DNA from 4 places in the Arthrobacter pascens genome. Region 2 is predicted to be linked to each of the others. Evidence: riboswitches for the same ligand, from Rfam matches in the RefSeq annotation. Region 2 holds a riboswitch; each other region holds the start of a gene.

What was found. A riboswitch is a leader RNA that binds a small molecule or an ion and turns the genes downstream of it on or off. The one in region 2 is predicted to bind thiamine pyrophosphate.
Region 1: another riboswitch for thiamine pyrophosphate. It lies ahead of thiD (bifunctional hydroxymethylpyrimidine kinase/phosphomethylpyrimidine kinase); the one in region 2 lies ahead of QFZ40_RS00365 (ECF transporter S component).
Region 3: another riboswitch for thiamine pyrophosphate. It lies ahead of thiO (glycine oxidase ThiO); the one in region 2 lies ahead of QFZ40_RS00365 (ECF transporter S component).
Region 4: another riboswitch for thiamine pyrophosphate. It lies ahead of thiC (phosphomethylpyrimidine synthase ThiC); the one in region 2 lies ahead of QFZ40_RS00365 (ECF transporter S component).

The regions. Positions count from the first base shown of each region.
Region 1 is NZ_JAUSXF010000001.1:1,718,618-1,723,402, forward strand. Features, by position in the region: gene QFZ40_RS07910 (Rne/Rng family ribonuclease) at 1-2,247, shown strand, start outside; TPP riboswitch at 2,341-2,438, shown strand; gene thiD (bifunctional hydroxymethylpyrimidine kinase/phosphomethylpyrimidine kinase) at 2,589-4,046, shown strand; gene rplU (50S ribosomal protein L21) at 4,387-4,695, shown strand; gene rpmA (50S ribosomal protein L27) at 4,756-4,785, shown strand, end outside.
Region 2 is NZ_JAUSXF010000001.1:81,642-86,426, forward strand. Features, by position in the region: gene QFZ40_RS00350 (ATP-binding protein) at 1-346, shown strand, start outside; gene QFZ40_RS00355 (ester cyclase) at 451-888, shown strand; gene QFZ40_RS00360 (heme-degrading domain-containing protein) at 913-1,455, opposite strand; TPP riboswitch at 1,513-1,654, shown strand; gene QFZ40_RS00365 (ECF transporter S component) at 1,722-2,372, shown strand; gene QFZ40_RS00370 (ABC transporter ATP-binding protein) at 2,372-4,003, shown strand; gene QFZ40_RS00375 (energy-coupling factor transporter transmembrane component T family protein) at 4,000-4,785, shown strand, end outside.
Region 3 is NZ_JAUSXF010000001.1:1,210,377-1,215,161, forward strand. Features, by position in the region: gene QFZ40_RS05670 (DEAD/DEAH box helicase) at 1-333, opposite strand, end outside; gene QFZ40_RS05675 (RNB domain-containing ribonuclease) at 645-2,153, opposite strand; gene thiE (thiamine phosphate synthase) at 2,232-2,990, opposite strand; TPP riboswitch at 3,018-3,135, shown strand; gene thiO (glycine oxidase ThiO) at 3,131-4,441, shown strand; gene thiS (sulfur carrier protein ThiS) at 4,438-4,674, shown strand; gene QFZ40_RS05695 (thiazole synthase) at 4,680-4,785, shown strand, end outside.
Region 4 is NZ_JAUSXF010000001.1:1,608,288-1,613,072, forward strand. Features, by position in the region: gene QFZ40_RS07390 (alpha/beta hydrolase) at 1-144, shown strand, start outside; gene thiC (phosphomethylpyrimidine synthase ThiC) at 175-1,992, opposite strand; TPP riboswitch at 1,987-2,094, opposite strand; gene QFZ40_RS07400 (amidohydrolase family protein) at 2,167-3,288, shown strand; gene QFZ40_RS07405 (VOC family protein) at 3,358-4,233, shown strand; gene QFZ40_RS07410 (hypothetical protein) at 4,337-4,785, shown strand, end outside.

The DNA.
Region 1 (4,785 bases), 1.6 Mb from region 2:
ATCACCGAGGCCGAGTTCCTGGCCCGGCGTGAGTCCGTTGACCGGCAGATGATCGTCCGCCAGCGCGACGACAGAATCCAGATCGCGGTCCTCGAAGACGGCGTCCTGGCTGAGCACTTCGTCTCCAAGACGCAGCAGGACTCCCTCATCGGCAACGTCTACCTGGGCAAGGTCCAGAACGTCCTGCCCTCCATGGAAGCGGCCTTTGTTGACATCGGACGTGGCCGTAACGCTGTCCTGTACGCAGGGGAAGTCAACTGGGAAGCCGTCAACCTCGAAGGCAAGCAGCGCCGCATTGAGAACGCGCTCAAGTCAGGCGATACCGTGCTGGTCCAGGTCACCAAGGATCCGGTGGGCCACAAGGGTGCACGGCTGACCAGCCAGATCTCCCTTCCGGGGCGCTACCTCGTGTACGTGCCGGGCGGATCCATGACGGGAATCTCCCGCAAGCTGCCCGACGTCGAACGCAACCGCCTCAAGCGCATCCTCAAGGACCGCCTGCCGGAGCACGCCGGCGTCATCGTCCGCACCGCCGCCGAAGGCGCATCGGAAGAGGAGCTCACGCACGACATCAACCGGCTGCGGGCGCAGTGGGAGGGCATTGAAAGCCAGTCCACGTCCACCAAGATCCTGGCCCCGGAACTGCTTTACGGCGAACCGGACCTCACCATCAAGGTGGTCCGCGACGTCTTCAACGAGGACTTCTCCAAGCTGATCGTCTCCGGCGAGGAGGCATGGGACACCATCGAGGCCTACGTAACGTACGTGGCGCCGGACCTGGTGGGCCGGCTGGAAAAGTGGACCAAGGATCAGGACATCTTTGCGGCCTGGCGGATCGATGAGCAGATTCACAAGGCACTGGACCGCAAGGTGTTCCTGCCCTCGGGCGGCTCCCTGGTGATCGACCGTACCGAAGCCATGACAGTGGTGGACGTCAACACCGGCAAGTTCACGGGCAGCGGCGGAAACCTTGAGGAGACCGTCACCAAGAACAACCTGGAAGCGGCGGAGGAAGTTGTCCGCCAGCTCAGGCTCCGGGACATCGGCGGCATCATCGTCATCGACTTCATCGACATGGTGCTGGAGTCCAACCGCGACCTGGTGCTGCGCCGGATGGTGGAGTGCCTGGGACGCGACCGCACCAAGCACCAGGTGGCCGAGGTCACCTCGCTTGGACTTGTCCAGATGACGCGCAAGCGTATGGGCACCGGGCTGCTGGAGGTTTTCGGCGAGCAGTGCGAGGTCTGTGCCGGCCGCGGTATCGTCACCCACGATGACCCCGTGGAGCACCGCCGGGCAAATATCGTGGCCGCGGAGCACCACGTCCAGCGCTCGGACAGCCAGCGCTTCGACAGCCGTCCGGATAACCGCCAGGACAACCAGCGGGCCGACAGCCAGCGGATCGAGAGCCAGCCCGGAGGCCGCACCGACCGCAAGCGCCGCCGCGGCAGGGGAGGACAGCCGCTGGATGTCGCCCAGGCCGCGCCGGTGCAGATCCACACGGTCCACCCGGACCCCAGCGACGCCGAGCGCCACGCCAAGGCTGAGGCCACCAGGGTTGCCCTTGCCAACATTGCGGCAGCAGCACACGCCGCCCACCTTCATGACGATGAGGTCGCGCACGCTTCCGCGGGCACGCAGGCACCTGTAAGCCAGGAACGTGTAACTCAGGAACGTGCACCGCAGGAGCGTGCACCGCAGGAACGTGCGCCGCAGGCACCTGCGCCGCAGGCATCACCTTCGCCGGCAACGGGACGGCACGATGCTGACGCATCCGGCCGCCCCGCCACCGTGCTGACCTTCGGCGGAGAACAGGTTGTGCTGCCGTTCGTGGAGCACGCGGGGGACCAGCCGCAGCAACCAGCGCTGACTCTGGACCGCCTGGCCGAGGCGTTTGCCCACCTGGGCGAGCCGGCCCCGGCGCCTGCACCTTCCCAGGCCGAGCCTTCCGAGGCCGAGCGTCCCCAGGCGGAACGTCCTGCCCCTCAGCAACCTGCCGTCGAGGAAAAGGACTACTCCGATCACACGGCAGGGCAGTCCGCGACCCGTCGTCCCCGGCGGAACCGGAGCGCCAGCCGTGCGCAGGGGGCAGCCAACGCCACATCAGTGGAACACCACGAGGCGACCCATGCGGCGTCCACCGGGCATTCACATGCGGCCAAAGCCCCCGAGCCGGAGGCGACGAAGCGGGCTGCAGCGGACGCCCCCATCATCCTCGGAGTAGGGGTTCCGGCCTCCGAGCTCTGAGGAGCAGTACACGTGTAGGCCATGATGCCCGGGCGGGCCCTGTAACATACAGGCCCCGTCCGGGCATCCGGCGTTAACACAGCGCTAGGCTGGGGGACTGACACGGGGTGCCGCGCAGAGAGCCGGCTGAGATCCACACCCGTTGAACCTGTCCGGCTAGCACCGGCGAAGGGACGTCTTTTTTGCCTTCAACATCAGTCCTGCCCCCAACAGCTGCTGCCCCTGATGCTCCCAATGCCGCACCCGCCCGGGCTTCAGCAGTCGGAACATCGGCCGCTGCAGACCGGGCCCTTTCAGAGCCGGCTGCGTCCCCATCCGCCACCCGGCGGCCGGTTCCCCGCGTGCTGTCCATCGCCGGATCGGACCCGTCCGGCGGTGCCGGCATCCAGGCTGACCTGAAAAGCATCGCGGCGCACGGCGGCTACGGAATGGCCGCCATCACGGCCCTCACCGTCCAAAACACCCAAGGTGTCTGGGCGGTCCACGTCCCGCCGGCAGCTTTCCTGGCCCAGCAGCTGGACGCCCTCAGCGACGACATCAGCATCGATGCCGTAAAGATCGGCATGCTGGGCGACGCCGAGGTGATTGCTGCCGTCCGCAGCTGGCTGGAAAAAGTCCGGCCCGCCGTCGTCGTCCTTGACCCGGTGATGGTGGCAACCAGCGGGGATAGGCTCCTGCAGGAATCGGCCGAGGCGGCCCTGCGCGGACTTCTGCCGCTGGCGGACCTGATCACGCCCAACCTGGCCGAACTCGCCATGCTCATGGATGAACAGGAGGCGGACAGCTGGCCGGCTGCCCTGGAGCAGGGCCGCCGGCTGGCATCCGTCACCGGTGCCACCATTCTGGTGAAGGGCGGCCATCTCGACGGCGGCTCCTGCCCGGATGCGCTGGTCAATACCGGGGGACTGCTCTCCGAGGAAGTGGTGGTCCTGCAGGGGGAACGTGTTCCCACCCGCAACAGCCACGGCACCGGCTGCTCGCTCTCCTCGGCGATGGCAACGGCACAGGCCCGGCTGGGCGACTGGGAGGCGTCCCTGCGACAGGTGAAGCCATGGCTGACCGCTGCCCTGCAGAACTCTGCCTTGCTGGGAGTAGGCAGGGGCAACGGTCCCATCCACCATTTCCACCACCTCCAGCCCCCGGCGTCCGCCTTAGGCTTTGCCGACATCCTCTGGGCTGAGGCGCAGCCGGACCTGGAGGCCATCTACAGCCTGCAGTTCATCCGGGACCTGACAGACGGCAGCCTGGCTGAAAACCAGTTCGCCTACTACCTCGCCCAGGACGCCATCTACCTCAACGGCTACTCCCGGGTGTTGGCACGTGCCAGCGCGCTGGCCCCCACCGAAGCAGGGCAGCTGTTCTGGGCGCGGTCCGCACAGCAGTGCCTGGAGGTCGAATCCGAGCTGCACCGCACCTGGCTCAGCACGCGCACCGTGGAGCCTGGGCTCGGTCCCGTCACCAAGTCCTATGTTGACCACCTGACGGCCGCGTCAGCATCCGGTAGCTATGCGGTGCTCGTCGCTGCCGTCCTTCCATGCTTCTGGCTTTATGCCGAGGTGGGGAAGACACTTCACGCGGAGTTCCTAGCTTCGGGCGCGCCGGCGGACCACCCCTACTCGGCATGGCTGCGGACGTACGCCGACGAGGACTTCGCCGCGGCCACCCGGCAGGCCATCGCCTTGGCGGACGACGCCGCGCGGAGAGGATCAGAGGACGAGCGTGCAGCCATGATCGTGGCGTTCCGGCAGTCATGCCGTTTCGAAGTGGAATTCTTTGACGCGCCGCGCCACCACGCCTGACCGCAGACCGGGGCGGCAGCCGGTAGGATAGTCAGGCAGGGTTTCGGATGTCGGTGTTGAGCATGCTTGTGCTGCCTATCACAGACAATGCGCTGGAACCAGCCTCATTTGCGGCCGAAGGCAAAATTAGCGTATTCTAGATCTTCGGTGCTTACGCCAACACTTGGGTTATGACCCCGGGAGCAGCCCGCTTGGACAACGAGCGGATATTGCAACCGGGATAGCTCACGGGTTCCCCCGCGAATCCACGGCGTTGAGGCACAGCGGAAGCCCAGCCAAATATGGACCCCGGTTCCGCACGCAAATTTAGTAATAAACGTCGAGAGAAGTGAGTTCCCAAGTGGTGTACGCGATTGTCCGCGCAGGCGGCCGCCAAGAGAAGGTTTCCGTTGGAGACTTCGTTACCCTGAACCGCGTCACCGGTGGAGCCGGCAGCACCATTGAGCTGCCCGCACTGCTCCTGGTAGACGGTGACAAGATCACGTCCGCCGCTGCGGACCTGGCCAAGGTAACTGTTACGGCTGAGATCCTTCAGGACCTTCGTGGTCCCAAGATCGTCATCCAGAAGTTCAAGAACAAGACCGGTTACAAGAAGCGCCAGGGTCACCGTCAGGAACTGACCAAGGTCAAGATCACTGGCATCAAGTAACTACCGGTTACTGTTCAGGTTTTCAGCAGATTCCCCAGAATTTAGAGGCAGGCATTTCAAATGGCACATAAAAAAGGCGCGAGCTCCACT
Region 2 (4,785 bases):
TTCATTGACGGAGCAGGAGACTGAATCCCTGCTGAAGGAGTTGCAGGAGCCGCAGCAGGCGGCAGCGTCGGCGGGCATGCCGGGCCTGCCCGCCGTTGCACTGACGCCGCGCGAGGCCCAGGTGCTTCACCTCATAGCCGAAGGGGAGAGCAACCAGCGAATAGCTGCCCGCTGGGGGCTCAGCGTACGTACTGTCGAGCGGCATATCGCCAACCTGTATATGAAGATTGGAGTGGAGGGCCCCGCTGCCCGTGCGGCTGCCGCCAACTACGCGTTCCGCCACGGTTTGGGGCCGGAAGAGGACGCCATCTCAATCCACCGCCAAAACCCTCACCCCGCCCGCTGATTCCCCCTGCCACGTGGGTATGTGCACGGAGCCGGTGGGCATGGCCCCGGTCCTAGTCTGGGCATGTCCGGACCATCCCGGACGCGAAAGAAAGGGACATTCCAATGACTACTGACCAGAACAAAGCCGTAGTGCGCAGTTTCTTCAAGGCCTTCGAGGACTCGGACGAGGCCGCACTGACCAACGTCCTCTCGCCTGACCTGCGGGCATATGTGCACGGAAATCCCGAACCAGTGGGCCGGGACACCCTGCTGGAGATGATCAAAGGCTGGAACACCATGTTCAGCGGCACGCAGTTCATACTCGAGGACATGGTGGCCGAAGGAGAGCTCGTTGCCTGCCGGGTGACGATGCACGCAGTGCACAGTGGCGGGGAGTTCCAGGGAATCGCCCCCGCCGGGGTGCCCGTCACCAGCGAGAGCCTGACACTGGAGCGCGTAGTGGACGGGCTGATTGTGGAACGCCGAGTGGCAACCGACTGGGAGGACATCAAACAGCAGTTGGTCCCGGTACCAGCGCAGGCGCATGCGGCAAATAGCTGAAACTGATCAGCGGCTCCCGTCCGGCTACCCGGCCCGCATGGATTGCAGGATTTCCCGCAACGCTTCCACCACCAGGTCGTGGTCCTGCTGCTGGGGCAAACCGGACACGGTCACGGTGGCCACGGCGCCTGCCCCGGCCACATAGACCGGAAAGGAGCCGCCGTGCGGAGCGTACCGGGACTGGTCGAACCATCCCTGGTCCTCTATCCGCCCGCCGTGAAGCCGGCCGCGGAGACCCACCAGAAGCGACGGAACCTCATACCGGGCCGCGGTGCGCTGCTTCGCCCGGATCCAGTGCTCGTTGTCCGGTGTGGCGCCGTCGAGGGCCACGTGGAACAGAACCTGCTCGCCCTTGGTGATGTCGATCGCGATGGGCAGGCGGCGGCTCTTGCCCAGCTCCACCAGAAGCAGCCCCAGGTTGAGGGAGTCGTCCTTGGTGAAATGGGGGAACTGCAGCTCTCCGATCTCGGCTTCAACCCGCCCGATCAGGGCCTTGAGCAGCCCTTCGGGCTGGCTTGCGCGGGAATCGGGATCGAACACTGTCACGGGGGAGGATTCGGCAGTCATGGCCCACAATCTACCGCTCCCGCGGTGTAAACTAGACCACGCCCACAAGGGCAGATTTATTTACGACAGGGGAGCGCCGCCGTCGGGCATTACCTGGCATTGCCAGGAACCGCAGGTGGGCGCTGAGAGTGCGGACAGCCGCAGACCCTCGAACCTGATCCGGCTAGTACCGGCGCAAGGGAGTCGAGTTCTCGAAGTGTCCGGCAAAGGCGGCGAACGCCGACGGCCGGGGTGCACTTTCCCCTCCTGATCCTCAGGAGGACCACATGACAACAGCAGCAATCAAAAAGACCGGCAATACCTGGCGCGTCGTGGACATCGTGGTGGCGGCGCTCATCGCCATCGCCGGGGGCGTGATCTTCTGGGCCTGGTCCCAGGGCGCCGGGATCGTCTCAGCGCCCATGAACGCCGTTTACCCGCCACTGACCGGCCTGATCGCCGGCGGCTGGATGATCCCCGCGGTGCTCGGGATGCTCATCGTCCGCAAGCCGGGTGCGGCGCTCTTCTGCGAAACCGTGGCCGCCACCGGCGAGCTCATCATGGGCTCGCAGTACGGCGCCACCGTGCTCATCTCCGGAGTCCTGCAGGGCCTTGGCGCGGAGCTGGTGTTCTTCCTGCTGGTCTACGGCAACTTCAAGTTCAAGTCCTTCCTGTACCAGAAGTACAACCTGACGGCTGCGCTGCTGGCCGGCGCCGGCGCCGGACTCTTCTGCGGAATCAACGATTCCTTCCTGCCCTGGGGCTGGAACATCGCCTATGAAGCAGGCGACAAGCTCACCTACATCATCTTCTGCACAATCTCCGGCGCCATCATTGCCGGTGCCCTGCCCTGGATCGCCACCCGCGGCCTGGCCAGGACCGGAGTACTGAGCTCCTTCGCCTCCCGCAAGGCAGCATCAGAGCCCGTCTTCAACTGATGTCAGCTGCCCACGCAGGCGCTTCAAGGGCGGCGCGACCGGCCGCGGTTTCCGCCCGGGGCTGGGGCTGGCGGCACGCCGGCCGGTCCACGCCCGCCCTCCGGGGACTCGACCTCGAGATCGGCCCCGGTGAGCGCGTACTGCTTCTGGGTCCCTCCGGCGCGGGAAAGTCCACCCTGCTGCACGCCCTGGCGGGGGTGCTGGGGGACGAAGGGGACGACGCCGACGAGTCGGGTTCGCTGCTGATCGACGGCCTGGCTCCGCGCGAACAGCGCGGACGGGCCGGCCTCATGCAGCAGGACCCCGAAACGCAGGTGGTGCTCTCACGGCTCGGTGACGATGTCGCGTTTGGTGCCGAAAACCTGGCGGTGCCCCGGGATGAGATCTGGAGGCGTGTCCGCGAGGCGCTCGACGACGTCGGGTTGCGCCGCGCTGTCGGGCAAAGTCCCGTCGGGCAAAGTCCGGGCGGGCAAGGCAACCCCGGGGAGGGTTCCGGCGTTCAAACTGCCGGCGGGTTCGCTCTGGACCATCCGACGTCGGCCCTTTCAGGCGGGCAGAAGCAGCGCCTCGCGCTTGCCGGCATCCTGGCGATGCGTCCCGGGCTGATCCTGCTCGATGAGCCCACCGCCAACCTGGACCCGGCCGGCGTCCTGGAAGTCCGGGATGCCGTGGGCCGCTGTCTGGACAAGACGGGTGCCACGCTGGTGGTGGTTGAGCACCGGGTGTCTGTCTGGAAAGACCTCGTGGACCGGATCGTAGTTCTTCAGCCTGGCTCCGCCGCGGAACCCGCAGTGCTTCTGGACGGCCCCCCGGACCAGGTGCTGGCCGACGCCCGGGCCCTGCTGATTGCGGCCGGGGTCTGGGTACCCGGCTATGTCCCGGCCACCAGGGCACGGCGCACTGCGGGCTCCGGGGAGCTTCTGCTCGCCGCAGAGCAGCTCGCCGTGTCCCGTGAACGGCCGCGCCGGCGGGCCTTCAAAACGTTCCCGCCGGTGCCTGTCCAGCAGGGCATTTCAGCGCAGGTCCGTGCGGGCCAGGCACTGACGGTGGCGGGGCCGAACGGTGCAGGAAAATCCACCTTCGCGCTGACCCTTGCCGGTCTGCTGGCGCCCGTTGACGGCAAGGTCTCAGCCACCGTGGAACTAAGCCGTGGCGCCGGGATCGATCCGTTCAGGTGGAAAGCCGATCAACTGATTTCCCGGATCGGAACCGTGTTCCAGGAACCGGAGCACCAGTTCGTGACGGGCCGCGTGCTGGACGAGCTGATGTTCGGTCCGCGCCACCTGGGCCACGGCGAGGAGCGGGTTGACGAGCTGCTGGAACGGTTGCGCCTGGCGCATCTGGTGGACGCCAACCCGTTCACCCTCTCCGGCGGCGAAAAGCGCCGGCTCTCGGTGGCGACGGTGCTCGCGGCCCATCCCGACGTCCTGGTCCTCGACGAGCCCACGTTCGGCCAAGACGCCAATACCTGGGCGGAGCTCGCCTCCTTCCTCTCCGAACTGCTGGACGCCGGGACGGCCGTGGTGTCGGTGACCCACGACCAGGAGTTCACCGCGGTCCTGGGCGGCACGGAACTTCGCCTTGACCCTGCTTCCCGGGCCGGGGCGCCGCTGGAAGCCGGTGCAGCATGAGGGCGGCGCTGAACCTGCACGGCAACCATGCGCTTCTGACCCGCGCCAATCCGCTGGCCAAGTTCGCCGCCGTTTTCCTCATCACTTTGGCGCTGGCACTCTCCATCGACTGGGTGTCCGCCACCACCGCCTTGGTCACGGAACTGGCACTCTTCCCGCTGGCCGGGCTCGCGCTGCCCCTCCTGTGGCAGCGCGCGTGGCCGCTGATCCTTGCGGCTGCCCTGGGCGGATGGAGCACAGCGATTGTCGCGGCGGACAGCGGCGCTGTATTGCTCGACGTCGGGATCTGGTCCATCAGTGAAGGCTCGCTGCAGCTGGGGGTGGGTTTCATGCTGCGCGGACTGGCGATAGCCCTGCCGGCCATCCTCCTCATGACCTGCACCGACCCCACCGACCTCGCGGATGCCTTGGCGCAGAAGGCCCGGCTGCCGCACCGCTTTGTGCTGGGCACCCTTGCCGCGATGCGGCTCGTGGGTCTCATGGCGGAGGAATGGCAGACCATCGGCATGGCCCGGCGCGCCCGCGGCGTTGGCTCGCAGGGAAGCCCGCTGCAAAGGTTGCGCGCCATGCTCGGCCAGAGCTTCGGGCTTCTGGTCCAGGCCATCCGCCGGGCGTCCCGGCTGGCGGTCACCATGGAGGCGCGCGGCTTCGGGGGTGCGCAGAGGACATGGGCCCGTGAATCCACCTACTCGCTGCTGGACGCCTGGGTTCTGCTGGGCGGCCTGCTTATTGCGGTCGCGGCGGTCCTCGCGGCAGTAGGCTTCGGCACGTGGAGCTTCGTT
Region 3 (4,785 bases), 1.1 Mb from region 2:
GGCGAGTTTGTCAAAACCGGCGTCGTCCTGGCCCACAACGCGCTGCAGGGCGGGAATACCGAAGCCGAGGGTCTTGCCGGTGCCCGTCTTGGCCTGGCCGATGATGTCATGGCCTGACAGGGCAACGGGCAGCGTCATCGCCTGGATCGGGAAGGGGTGGGTGATCCCGGCATCGGCCAGGGACTCGACGATATCGGCGCGGACGTTGTAGTCAGCGAAGGATTTCTCCTCGATTTCGTGCGGCTTCTCATCCGAAATGATGGTTTCTTCGGGCACGAGGGTTTCGATGCCGGAATCGTCAGTCAGAAGCTGGTGGGTATGCAATTCACTCACAGGTGAGTTTCCTTATTCATTTGGGCATTGGCGCTGCCTGCTCGACGGGCCGGCCTGCATGGCCGTTCCGGAGCACGCTCGGGCGCGCAAGCAAATCCAGTGGAAGCCGATCGCGGGCTATCTAAGTACTGGCACTGGTGACCAGCGGGTGTATCTCAAGATCGCGTAGGGGCGGGCTTGTTGAGTTCAAATCAAGGAAATCAACGACCGGGCATCCATTTCTACTCCTTCAGTCTAGCCGTACGGAGCCTGAATGCTGGCTTTGGGCCCCTGTGCGGAGTGTGCGGCACTGAAGTCACGGACGCCGGGCCTCACTCCACAAGTTCGAAATGGACTTCCCTGGTGGCTATATCCGAGGAGATCAGCCGCACCCGGACCTTGGTGCCCGGCTCAAGATCACCCGCGCACCGGGCCGTGACCGCCGGTTCAGCAATCTGGATAATCCCGGATCCGCCGTTGCCGTTGGCGCCGTTCCTGCCGTTAGCGGTCCCGTTCCTGCCGTTGCCATTGCCGCCGCCATTATCCTTCTGCGGCTTGGACCCCGAGATGACTATCGCGTCGAATTCCTGCCCGATGTGGTTGACCAGCAGGGCGGCTTCGACGGTGTCCAGTGCCATGCGTTCCATCCGCGACGCGAGCTGGTCGGAGCCGGCCATGATCACCGGCAGCGATGGCAGCGCTTCCCTGGCCCAGCCTGGCGCGGGCCTGCCGTTGCTGAGCGCCTCACAGATCACCAGCACGAAGCGGTCCACCAGCCGACGGAGCGGAGCAGTGGTGTGCGCATAGGCAGCACCGATGGCAGATTGGATGGCGTCCTCGGGGACGTCGCCGTCGAACGCCGTGTAGCTGGCGCCGCGGAACAGCATGCCTGCCGAATGGAGGATGGCCAGCTGGCGCGGGTCGAGGGGGTCCAGGGTTCGGAGATATTCACCGTAGCTGACCTCCCCGTCCCACGGCTTGCCGAGGGCCTCGGTCTGGATCCTGAAGTGGCCCAAGGAGCGTTCGTCGGGGGACGGCATGGTACGGAGGATCCCCACTTTTCCGTCCAGCATCAGCCTGGCGGCCGCCATCCCGGTCATGAGCGAAATCTGGGCATTCCAGTCCTCCACGGGAAGCTGGGGAGCGGCGGCAATGCGGTAGCCGCCGTCGGGCAGCTGGACAATCTCCTGTTCCGGCATGTTCAGGCTGGCTCCGCCGCGGGCACGCTCCAGGGCAACGCGCTTGAGTCCCACTTCTTTGAGGAGTTGCAGGACAGGGGTGGCTGTTCCGGCGTCGAGCTCCGCCTGGGCGCCTTTGTAGCTGAGCTTGGTGCGGCTTCGCATCCTGGCCCTCCGGACAGTCACGGAGGTGACCTCGGCGGCATCATCAAGCCGGAATTCCCAGACGAACGCAGAGCATAGCTGACCTGCGAGGAGGCTGCCGGCCTGCTCGCTGATGACTTCCGGATGCAGTGGGATCCGGCCATCCGGCGCGTAAAACGTCTGACCCCGGCGCCGGGTCTCGGCGTCCAGGGCGCCGCCGGGGACCACGAAGGAAGGAACGTCCGCGATGGCGTAAAGCACCTTGTAGCCCGTACCGTCGCGCTCGATGAACAGCGCCTGGTCCAGATCGGTGGACGATTCGGGATCAATGGTGAGGAACTCTACGTCAGTCAGGTCGGAGGCCGGCATCCGGTGTGAAGCCACGGCCGCCTCAGCGTCGCGCACCGCCTCGTCGGGGTACGGTCCCGGCAGTTCCAGTTCCGTTCTCAGCGCGCCCAGCGCCTCCTCGAGCGCGTTGGTGTGCTCGTGGACGTTAGGGGCCAGCCGATGATGTGACACGAAAATCAGGTTAGCCCGATTTCCACAGTTAGTGCACGCTATCGCCCCGGCGGCCGTTCGAGGGAGGGCACCAAGGCTTTAGGACATCCCGGCGTCAAGCGCGGCAAGCAGCGCTGAGGCCGCTTCTGCCGGATCCGGCGCCTCGGTGATGGCGCGGACCACCACCACCCGGCTGGCTCCGGCTTCCACCACCTGCTCCACGTTGCCCAGGTCAATGCCGCCGATGGCGAACCAGGGCACGGGTGCACCGCCGGGAGAGGATTCCGCTTTGGTTACCGTTCCGGCGGCGTACCTGACAAGGTCAAGTCCGACGGCGGCCCGGCCTGGTTTTGTTGGGGTGGCCCAGACAGGACCGACGCAGAAATAGTCCAGTCCCGCCGGGGCGGCCAGCATTGCGGCAGATGCCCCGATGGCGGCGTCGATCTGTTCCGTACTGTGAGTGGACAGGCCGATTTCCGCGTTCCCGTTCAGAAGGGTCCTGGCCGCCGGCAGCGGGAGATCCCTCTGACCGATATGGAACACGGGTGCCCCCGACAGGACAGCGATATCTGCCCGGTCATTCACCGCCCACAGGCGCCCGTGGCGCTGGGCTGCCTCTTTCAGGACCGCGAGGAGTTCGAGCTCCTCGGCCGCTTCGATGGCCTTGTCCCTGAGCTGGATGATGTCCACACCGCCGGCAAACGCAGAGTCGACAAACTCAGCAAAGTCGCCGCGCTCGCGCCGTGCGTCGGTGCAGAGGTAGAGGCGCGCACTGCCGAGGCCGCGGCCGCCGTCTTCACTGCCGGCCGCGTCGGAGCTGGTGGAGACGGCCGCGTGGTCAGAAAGGGCTGGGTTCATGCAAACCACCCTAGTTCCTCTAAACTGGGCTGGTACTGCGGGAGCCGCGGCGGCTGTCACAAAGCACCGGGCTGAGAGGGCGTCAGAGCCGACCGCTTGACCTGATCCGGCTAGTACCGGCGTAGGGAAGGAAACACGTCTTGCCCCCATCCCGGAGTCCCTCACCGGATTCTGCTTCGTCTCCCCGCATTTCAGGGCTGCTAAAAGCGGACGTGGCGGTGATCGGCGGCGGAGTCATCGGCCATGGCATCGCCTGGGAAGCGAGGCGTTCAGGACGTTCGGTGGTCCTCATCGACAACGCGCCAGGTTCCGGTGCGAGCTGGGCGGCCGCCGGCATGCTTGCGCCGGTCAGCGAGCTCCACTACCAGGAGCAGGACCTCCTGGAGCTCATGCTTGAATCCTCCGGCCTGTGGCCGGCCTTCGCCTCAGACCTTGCTGACGCATCGGGGCTGGACACAGGCTACCTCTCCACGTCCACTATCGCGGTGGCGGCCGACGCCGCTGACCGCAGGGTGCTCATGGACCTGCGGACCGTCCAGCAGGCCAACGGACTGACAGTGGAACCGCTCACGGTTCGTGAGGCCAGGGCCAGGGAGGGCCTGCTCAGCCCCGCGATATCCTGCGCACTGGACATCCCCGCCGACCACCAGGTGGATCCGCGGAAGCTGGTGGCGTGCCTCCGGCAGGTGCTCGCTTCGCATGAGCCCGGATCCGGAACCGACGTCGAAGGAGCCCGGGATGGCTTCGCTGTCGAGGACCGGGCTACGTCCCTCCTCTGGCAGGACGGGCGGGTCAGCGGCGTGAGGCTCGCTCAAGGCGGGACGGTCCTGGCCCGCGAGACTGTGGTGGCCAACGGGCTGCAGGCTTCATCCCTGGAGGGCCTGCCGGAAGGGCTCCGGCTGCCGCTGCGCCCTGTCCATGGGGACATCCTCCGCCTCGCCGTTCCGCAGCATCTGCGCCCGCTGGTTACCTCCACCGTCCGCGGGCTGGTCCACGGTGTTCCCGTGTACATCGTTCCCCGGCAGGATGGCTCGGTGGTCATCGGAGCAAGCCAGCGTGAAGACGCACTGTCCGTCACGGGCGACGGCGCCGTCTCCGCTGGCGGGGTCTACCAGCTGCTGCGCGATGCCCAGGCGCTGGTACCCGCCGTCGCGGAGTTGGAACTGGTGGAAAGCACCGCCCGGGCACGTCCCGCCACGCCGGACAACGCACCGCTGCTTGGCCGGGCAAGGGTGCGCCCGCTTCAGGACAGCGGGGAAGATGTTGCGGGGCTGATCATCGCCACCGGGTTCTTCCGTCATGGCGTCCTGCTCACCCCCGCTGCGGCGGCTATCTGCAGGTCCCTCATGGATGGCGCCGAGGACCGCCGCTGGCAGGCTTTCAGCCCCGCCAGGTTTTCCGGCACGCCCCTGGCCGGCCGCAACCCTGACCCACAAAAGGAAACAGCATGAACATCACCCTCAACGGATCGCACCACGCCGTGGCCGACGGCGCCTCCATCACCACCCTGGTCAGCCAGGTCACAGGCCGCCCCCTCGCGCCCGACGGGCAGGCGACGGACGGCCGGAAACTCGGCGTGGCCGTAGCGCACAACTCCGCAGTAGTTCCCCGCAGCCAGTGGCACGTCACAGCGCTCGCCGAGGGTGACGACGTGGAACTTGTCACAGCAGTCCAGGGAGGCTGAGCGCCATGACGGAAACCAGCGGCATCGACACAGTGAAGCAGCGGACGGACGCGGACAGCCTGGTCATCGACGGCGTCGCCCTCGGATCCCGGCTCATCATGGGCACCGGCG
Region 4 (4,785 bases), 1.5 Mb from region 2:
ATCGCAGGCTACCTGCGCGAAACCGGTGCCCTGCACCGCGTTGCTGCGGGAGGGCACCGGCCCCAGGATACTGCCGAGGGCGACCGCGCCATCCGTTCCTTCATCGGCGAAGTCAGCCGCGGGCAGTCATCCCGGGCCTCCTGACTCGCTTCTGCCGCGCCTGCCCGGGTCCCGCTAGCGCGCCGCCGGCACTTCCAGGTCGGGCAGGTACACCTTGCCGCCGGCGGCGAGGAACTCCTGGCTTTTTTCGCGCATCCCGGCGGCCATCTCCGCCAGGGCTGCCTGTGATTCCGCCGAGCCGTATTCATCCCGGATGTCCTGGCTGATCCGCATGGAACAGAACTTGGGCCCGCACATGGAGCAGAAATGAGCCGTCTTGGCAGGTTCGGCCGGCAGGGTCTCGTCGTGGAAGGCCTCTGCGGTGACCGGATCCAGGGACAAGGCGAACTGGTCACGCCAGCGGAACTCGAAGCGGGCTTTTGACAGGGCGTCGTCGCGTTCGTACGCACCTGGGTGGCCCTTGGCAAGGTCGGCAGCGTGGGCGGCTATCTTGTACGTGATCACGCCTGTCTTGACGTCGTCCTTATTGGGCAGGCCCAGGTGCTCCTTCGGAGTGACGTAGCAGAGCATCGCGGTGCCGTAGCGCGCAATCTCGGTCGCGCCGATGGCCGAGGTGATGTGGTCATAGCCGGGAGCCACGTCGGTCACCAAGGGGCCCAGGGTGTAGAACGGCGCGCCCTTGCAGAGCTCCTGCTGCCGCTCCACGTTTTCGCGGACCAGGTGGAAGGGCACGTGGCCGGGCCCTTCCACCATGACCTGCACGTCGAACTCCCAGGCGCGCTGCGTCAGTTCAGCAAGGGTGTCCAACTCGGCGAACTGCGCAGCATCGTTGGCATCCGCCGTGGCTCCGGGCCGCAGCCCGTCACCCAGTGAGAACGCGACATCGTACTTGCCGAAGATTTCACAGAGCTCGTCAAAGTGGGTGTAGAGGAAGTTTTCCTGGTGGTGGGCGAGGCACCAGCCGGCCATGATGGAGCCGCCGCGGGACACGATGCCAGTCACGCGGTTGGCTGTCAGCGGAACGTACCGCAGCAGCACCCCGGCGTGGATTGTCATGTAGTCCACTCCTTGCTCGCACTGCTCAATGACTGTGTCCCGGAAGATCTCCCACGTGAGCCTGTTTGCCTCGCCGTTGACCTTCTCCAGCGCCTGGTAGATGGGAACCGTGCCGATCGGCACAGGGGAGTTGCGGATGATCCATTCCCGGGTGGTGTGGATGTCATCGCCGGTGGAAAGGTCCATCACCGTGTCGGCCCCCCATTGCGTGGCCCACTGCAGCTTGTCGACTTCCTCGGCGATGGAACTGGTGACGGCGGAGTTGCCGATGTTCGCGTTGATCTTCACCAGGAAGGCCTTGCCGATGATCATCGGCTCGGACTCAGGATGGTTGATGTTGTTGGGGATGATGGCCCGGCCCGCCGCGACTTCGCTGCGGACCAGCTCCACATCGCAGTTTTCACGGAGGGCAACGAACTTCATCTCCGGAGTGACCATGCCCTGCCGGGCGTAGTGCATCTGCGTCACGGTCCGGCCCTCAACGGCGCGGCGGGGCACCGGCTGTGCCCCCTTCCACTCCGCGGACGCTGCGCCGCGACGGACTGCAGACCGGCCGTCGTCGAGCAGGTTCCGCTCCCGGCCGCCGTACGGCTCCGTATCCCCGCGCGTTTCAATCCATTCAGAACGGAACGGGCTGAGGCCGACTACCGGATCGCTTCCGGGGCCTGCTGTCCGGTACACCTGGAAAGGAGCGTTCGCCAGGCCGTTCGGCGAGGGCTCCAGGGCGATTTCCGTTACCGGGACCCTGATTCCCGCCGCTTCATCGCTGATGAAGGCCAGCGAATGGGACTTCAGCGACTGCGTCTCGGCAGGACCCGATTCAGCGGGGCGGGTTTCATTTTGGGCAGGGATCAGCTGTTTTTCTTGCGTATTCACGGAATACTCACTTCCTTCGCCGGCATTACCCGGACAGGTTCAACGGTCGCAGGCTGCGTCAGCCCGATCTCAGCCCCTGCAAGGGCACCCGTGTGGTCAAGACGAAGCTATCACGGCACCGACGGGAAAGTGACCTCCACAAGGGGCGGCCGAAACCCGGATTAGGCTGGCCCGATGGGTGAAATCATCGAATTCAGCGGAACAGTCCTTGCCGGGCCGGACCGGGAACGCCACGGAATGTGGTCGGTGGACGGCCGGCTGACCTTCCACCGTCCCGAGGCCACTCCGGACAGGATCCTGTCCGGCTGGGTGCTCCCGGGCTTTGCGGATGCCCATTGCCACATCGGCCTGGGGCCGCTCGGCGAGGTGGCCGATGAGGTAGCCGAAGAGCAGGCCCGCACCGACCTCAACGCCGGAACACTCCTGGTCCGGGACGCCGGCGCGGCGAGTGACACCCGCTGGCTGCAGCAGCGTCCCGGAATGCCAAGGATCATCCGCGCAGGCAGGCACATCGCCCGCACGCGCCGCTATCTGAAGAACTTTGCCATTGAAGTGGAACCGGACGGGCTGGTTGAGGCCGTCCGGAAACAGGCGCGGGCCGGCGACGGCTGGGTCAAGCTCGTGGGGGACTGGATCGACCGGGACATCGGCGACCTGGCGCCGTCCTTTCCAGCCGCCGTCGTGAAGGAAGCCGTGCAGGCGGCACACGACGAAGGGGCGCGGGTGACAGCCCACTGCTTCGCCGGGGAAACCCTGGACCAGATGCTGGATGCTGATATCGACTGCATTGAGCACGCAACAGGGCTGCTTCCCCGGCACGTTCCCCGGCTCGTGGAACAGGACGTCCCGATTGTCCCCACACTCATCAACATCGCCACCTTCCCGGACATTGCCCGCCAGGCTGAACCGAAGTTTCCCCGCTACGCCTCCCATATGCGTTCGCTCTGGGAACGACGGGAGGAGCGCGTGCTGGAAGCCTTTGAATCCGGGGTCCGCATTTACGCAGGCACCGACGCCGGAAGCGTGATCGGGCACGGCAGGATCGCGGATGAGATCCTTGCCTTGCACAGAGCCGGCCTGCCCACGGTTGCCGCCCTTGATGCCGCCTGCTGGGGCGCACGTGAATGGCTGCGCGCGGACGGCCTGGCGGAAGGCGCGCCGGCGGACGTTGTGCTCTGCCGCGAGGACCCGCGGAAGCTGTTGTCAACCGTTTCCAGGCTCCAGCACGTGGTGCTGGGCGGGCACCTGGTCCCGCCGGGGACCTCGAACCCGAATCGGCCTGGACACTTGGAATAAATTGAAGCTTCAACTACTTTTATAAGTAGAGGCCTCGAACCAAGAAGGCCACTGGACCGGGAGCGTTCAATGACTGCAGGACCCAACAGCCAGGATCTTCTTCCTGCCGGACTCACCATGGGCACGGTGATGCTCAAGGTGGGTGACATGAAACTGATGACCGACTACTACCAGCGGGCGCTGGGGCTGGAGATCGTTGCCGAGCAGGACGGCGGCCTCTACTTTGGCAGGCTCGGCAGGCCCTTGGTCCACCTGGCGCCGGCCACCGGGCTTAGCCTCCCAGGCAGGGGTGAAGCCGGGCTCTTCCACACCGCCCTGCTGTTTGAGGACCAGGCGTCGCTGGCTGCCACCGTTGCCACCGCCGCACAGTATGAGCCGAGGTCGTTCACCGGCAGTGCCGACCACCTCGTGAGCGAGGCGTTCTACTTCACGGACCCGGAAGGCAACGGGGTCGAGCTGTACTATGACCGTCCGCGGGAACGCTGGTCGTGGAACGGCAAGGATGTGGTGATGGACAGCCTGGCGCTGCCGCCCCAGCGCTACCTGGAGGAGCATCTGACCCAGGAGTCTGTGGACGGCCAGCGGGGGAGCGAAGCAGGCGTGGGCCACGTCCATCTGCAGGTGGGTGACGTACAGTCCGCCCATGACTTCTACGTGCGCACGCTGGGATTTGAAAAGACCGCGGGCTGGCACGGGCAGGCGCTGTTCGTTTCGGCCGGGCGCTACCACCATCACATGGCCATGAATGTGTGGAACAGCCGCGGCGCAGGTCCCCGCAAGGACACGCTCGGACTGGGCGAGGTGCTCATCGAAGTCCCCGTCGGTGACGACGTCGGCGCGCTCGCCGACCGCCTGAAGGTCGCCGGAGTTCCGGCGCACCACACCGGTGCCGAGCTGCGTTTCGAGGATCCCTGGCGCAACCGCATCCGTGTCGCTGCCCGCTGAGCCAGTGCGGTTCCCCCGTGCGTTAGGCTGATTCCGAACGGCCGGGGCGGTCCTATTTGTCGCCTTTCAGCGCCGCACCGTCGACGGAATGAGGGCGATTCCCATGGGCTTCACCGAAATCTTTGTTGCAACCCACGACGCCGCCTTGAAGCGCGCGGGCCTCCTGGACGAGGGAGGCTCATCGGCGGGCTCGCCGTCAGGACAGGCCCTGCGGATTCCCGGAGTTAGTGATTTTGAAATCGAACAGCTGGGCGACCTCGCAGGGGCTGCCGTCCACGCCGGCGGTGCAGACTACGAACTTGCCATGGTGGACGTGGCGAGCGACTCGCTGCTGGGAGTTCCCCCCGCGATGGTCCGGGCGCTGGCCGAACTGCTCAGCTACGAAACCGAGGGCGAAGGCAACGTGCTGGATGATGTGGCGGAGCGGTGGGCCGCCCAGGACGACATGCCTTTCGGAGCCGATGAAGCCCGGAAGTACGTGCAGCAGCTGGCTGAGCTGGCGGCCGGAATCGACGACGCGGAGCGCACCGGACTCTACGTCTGGTCCTCCTG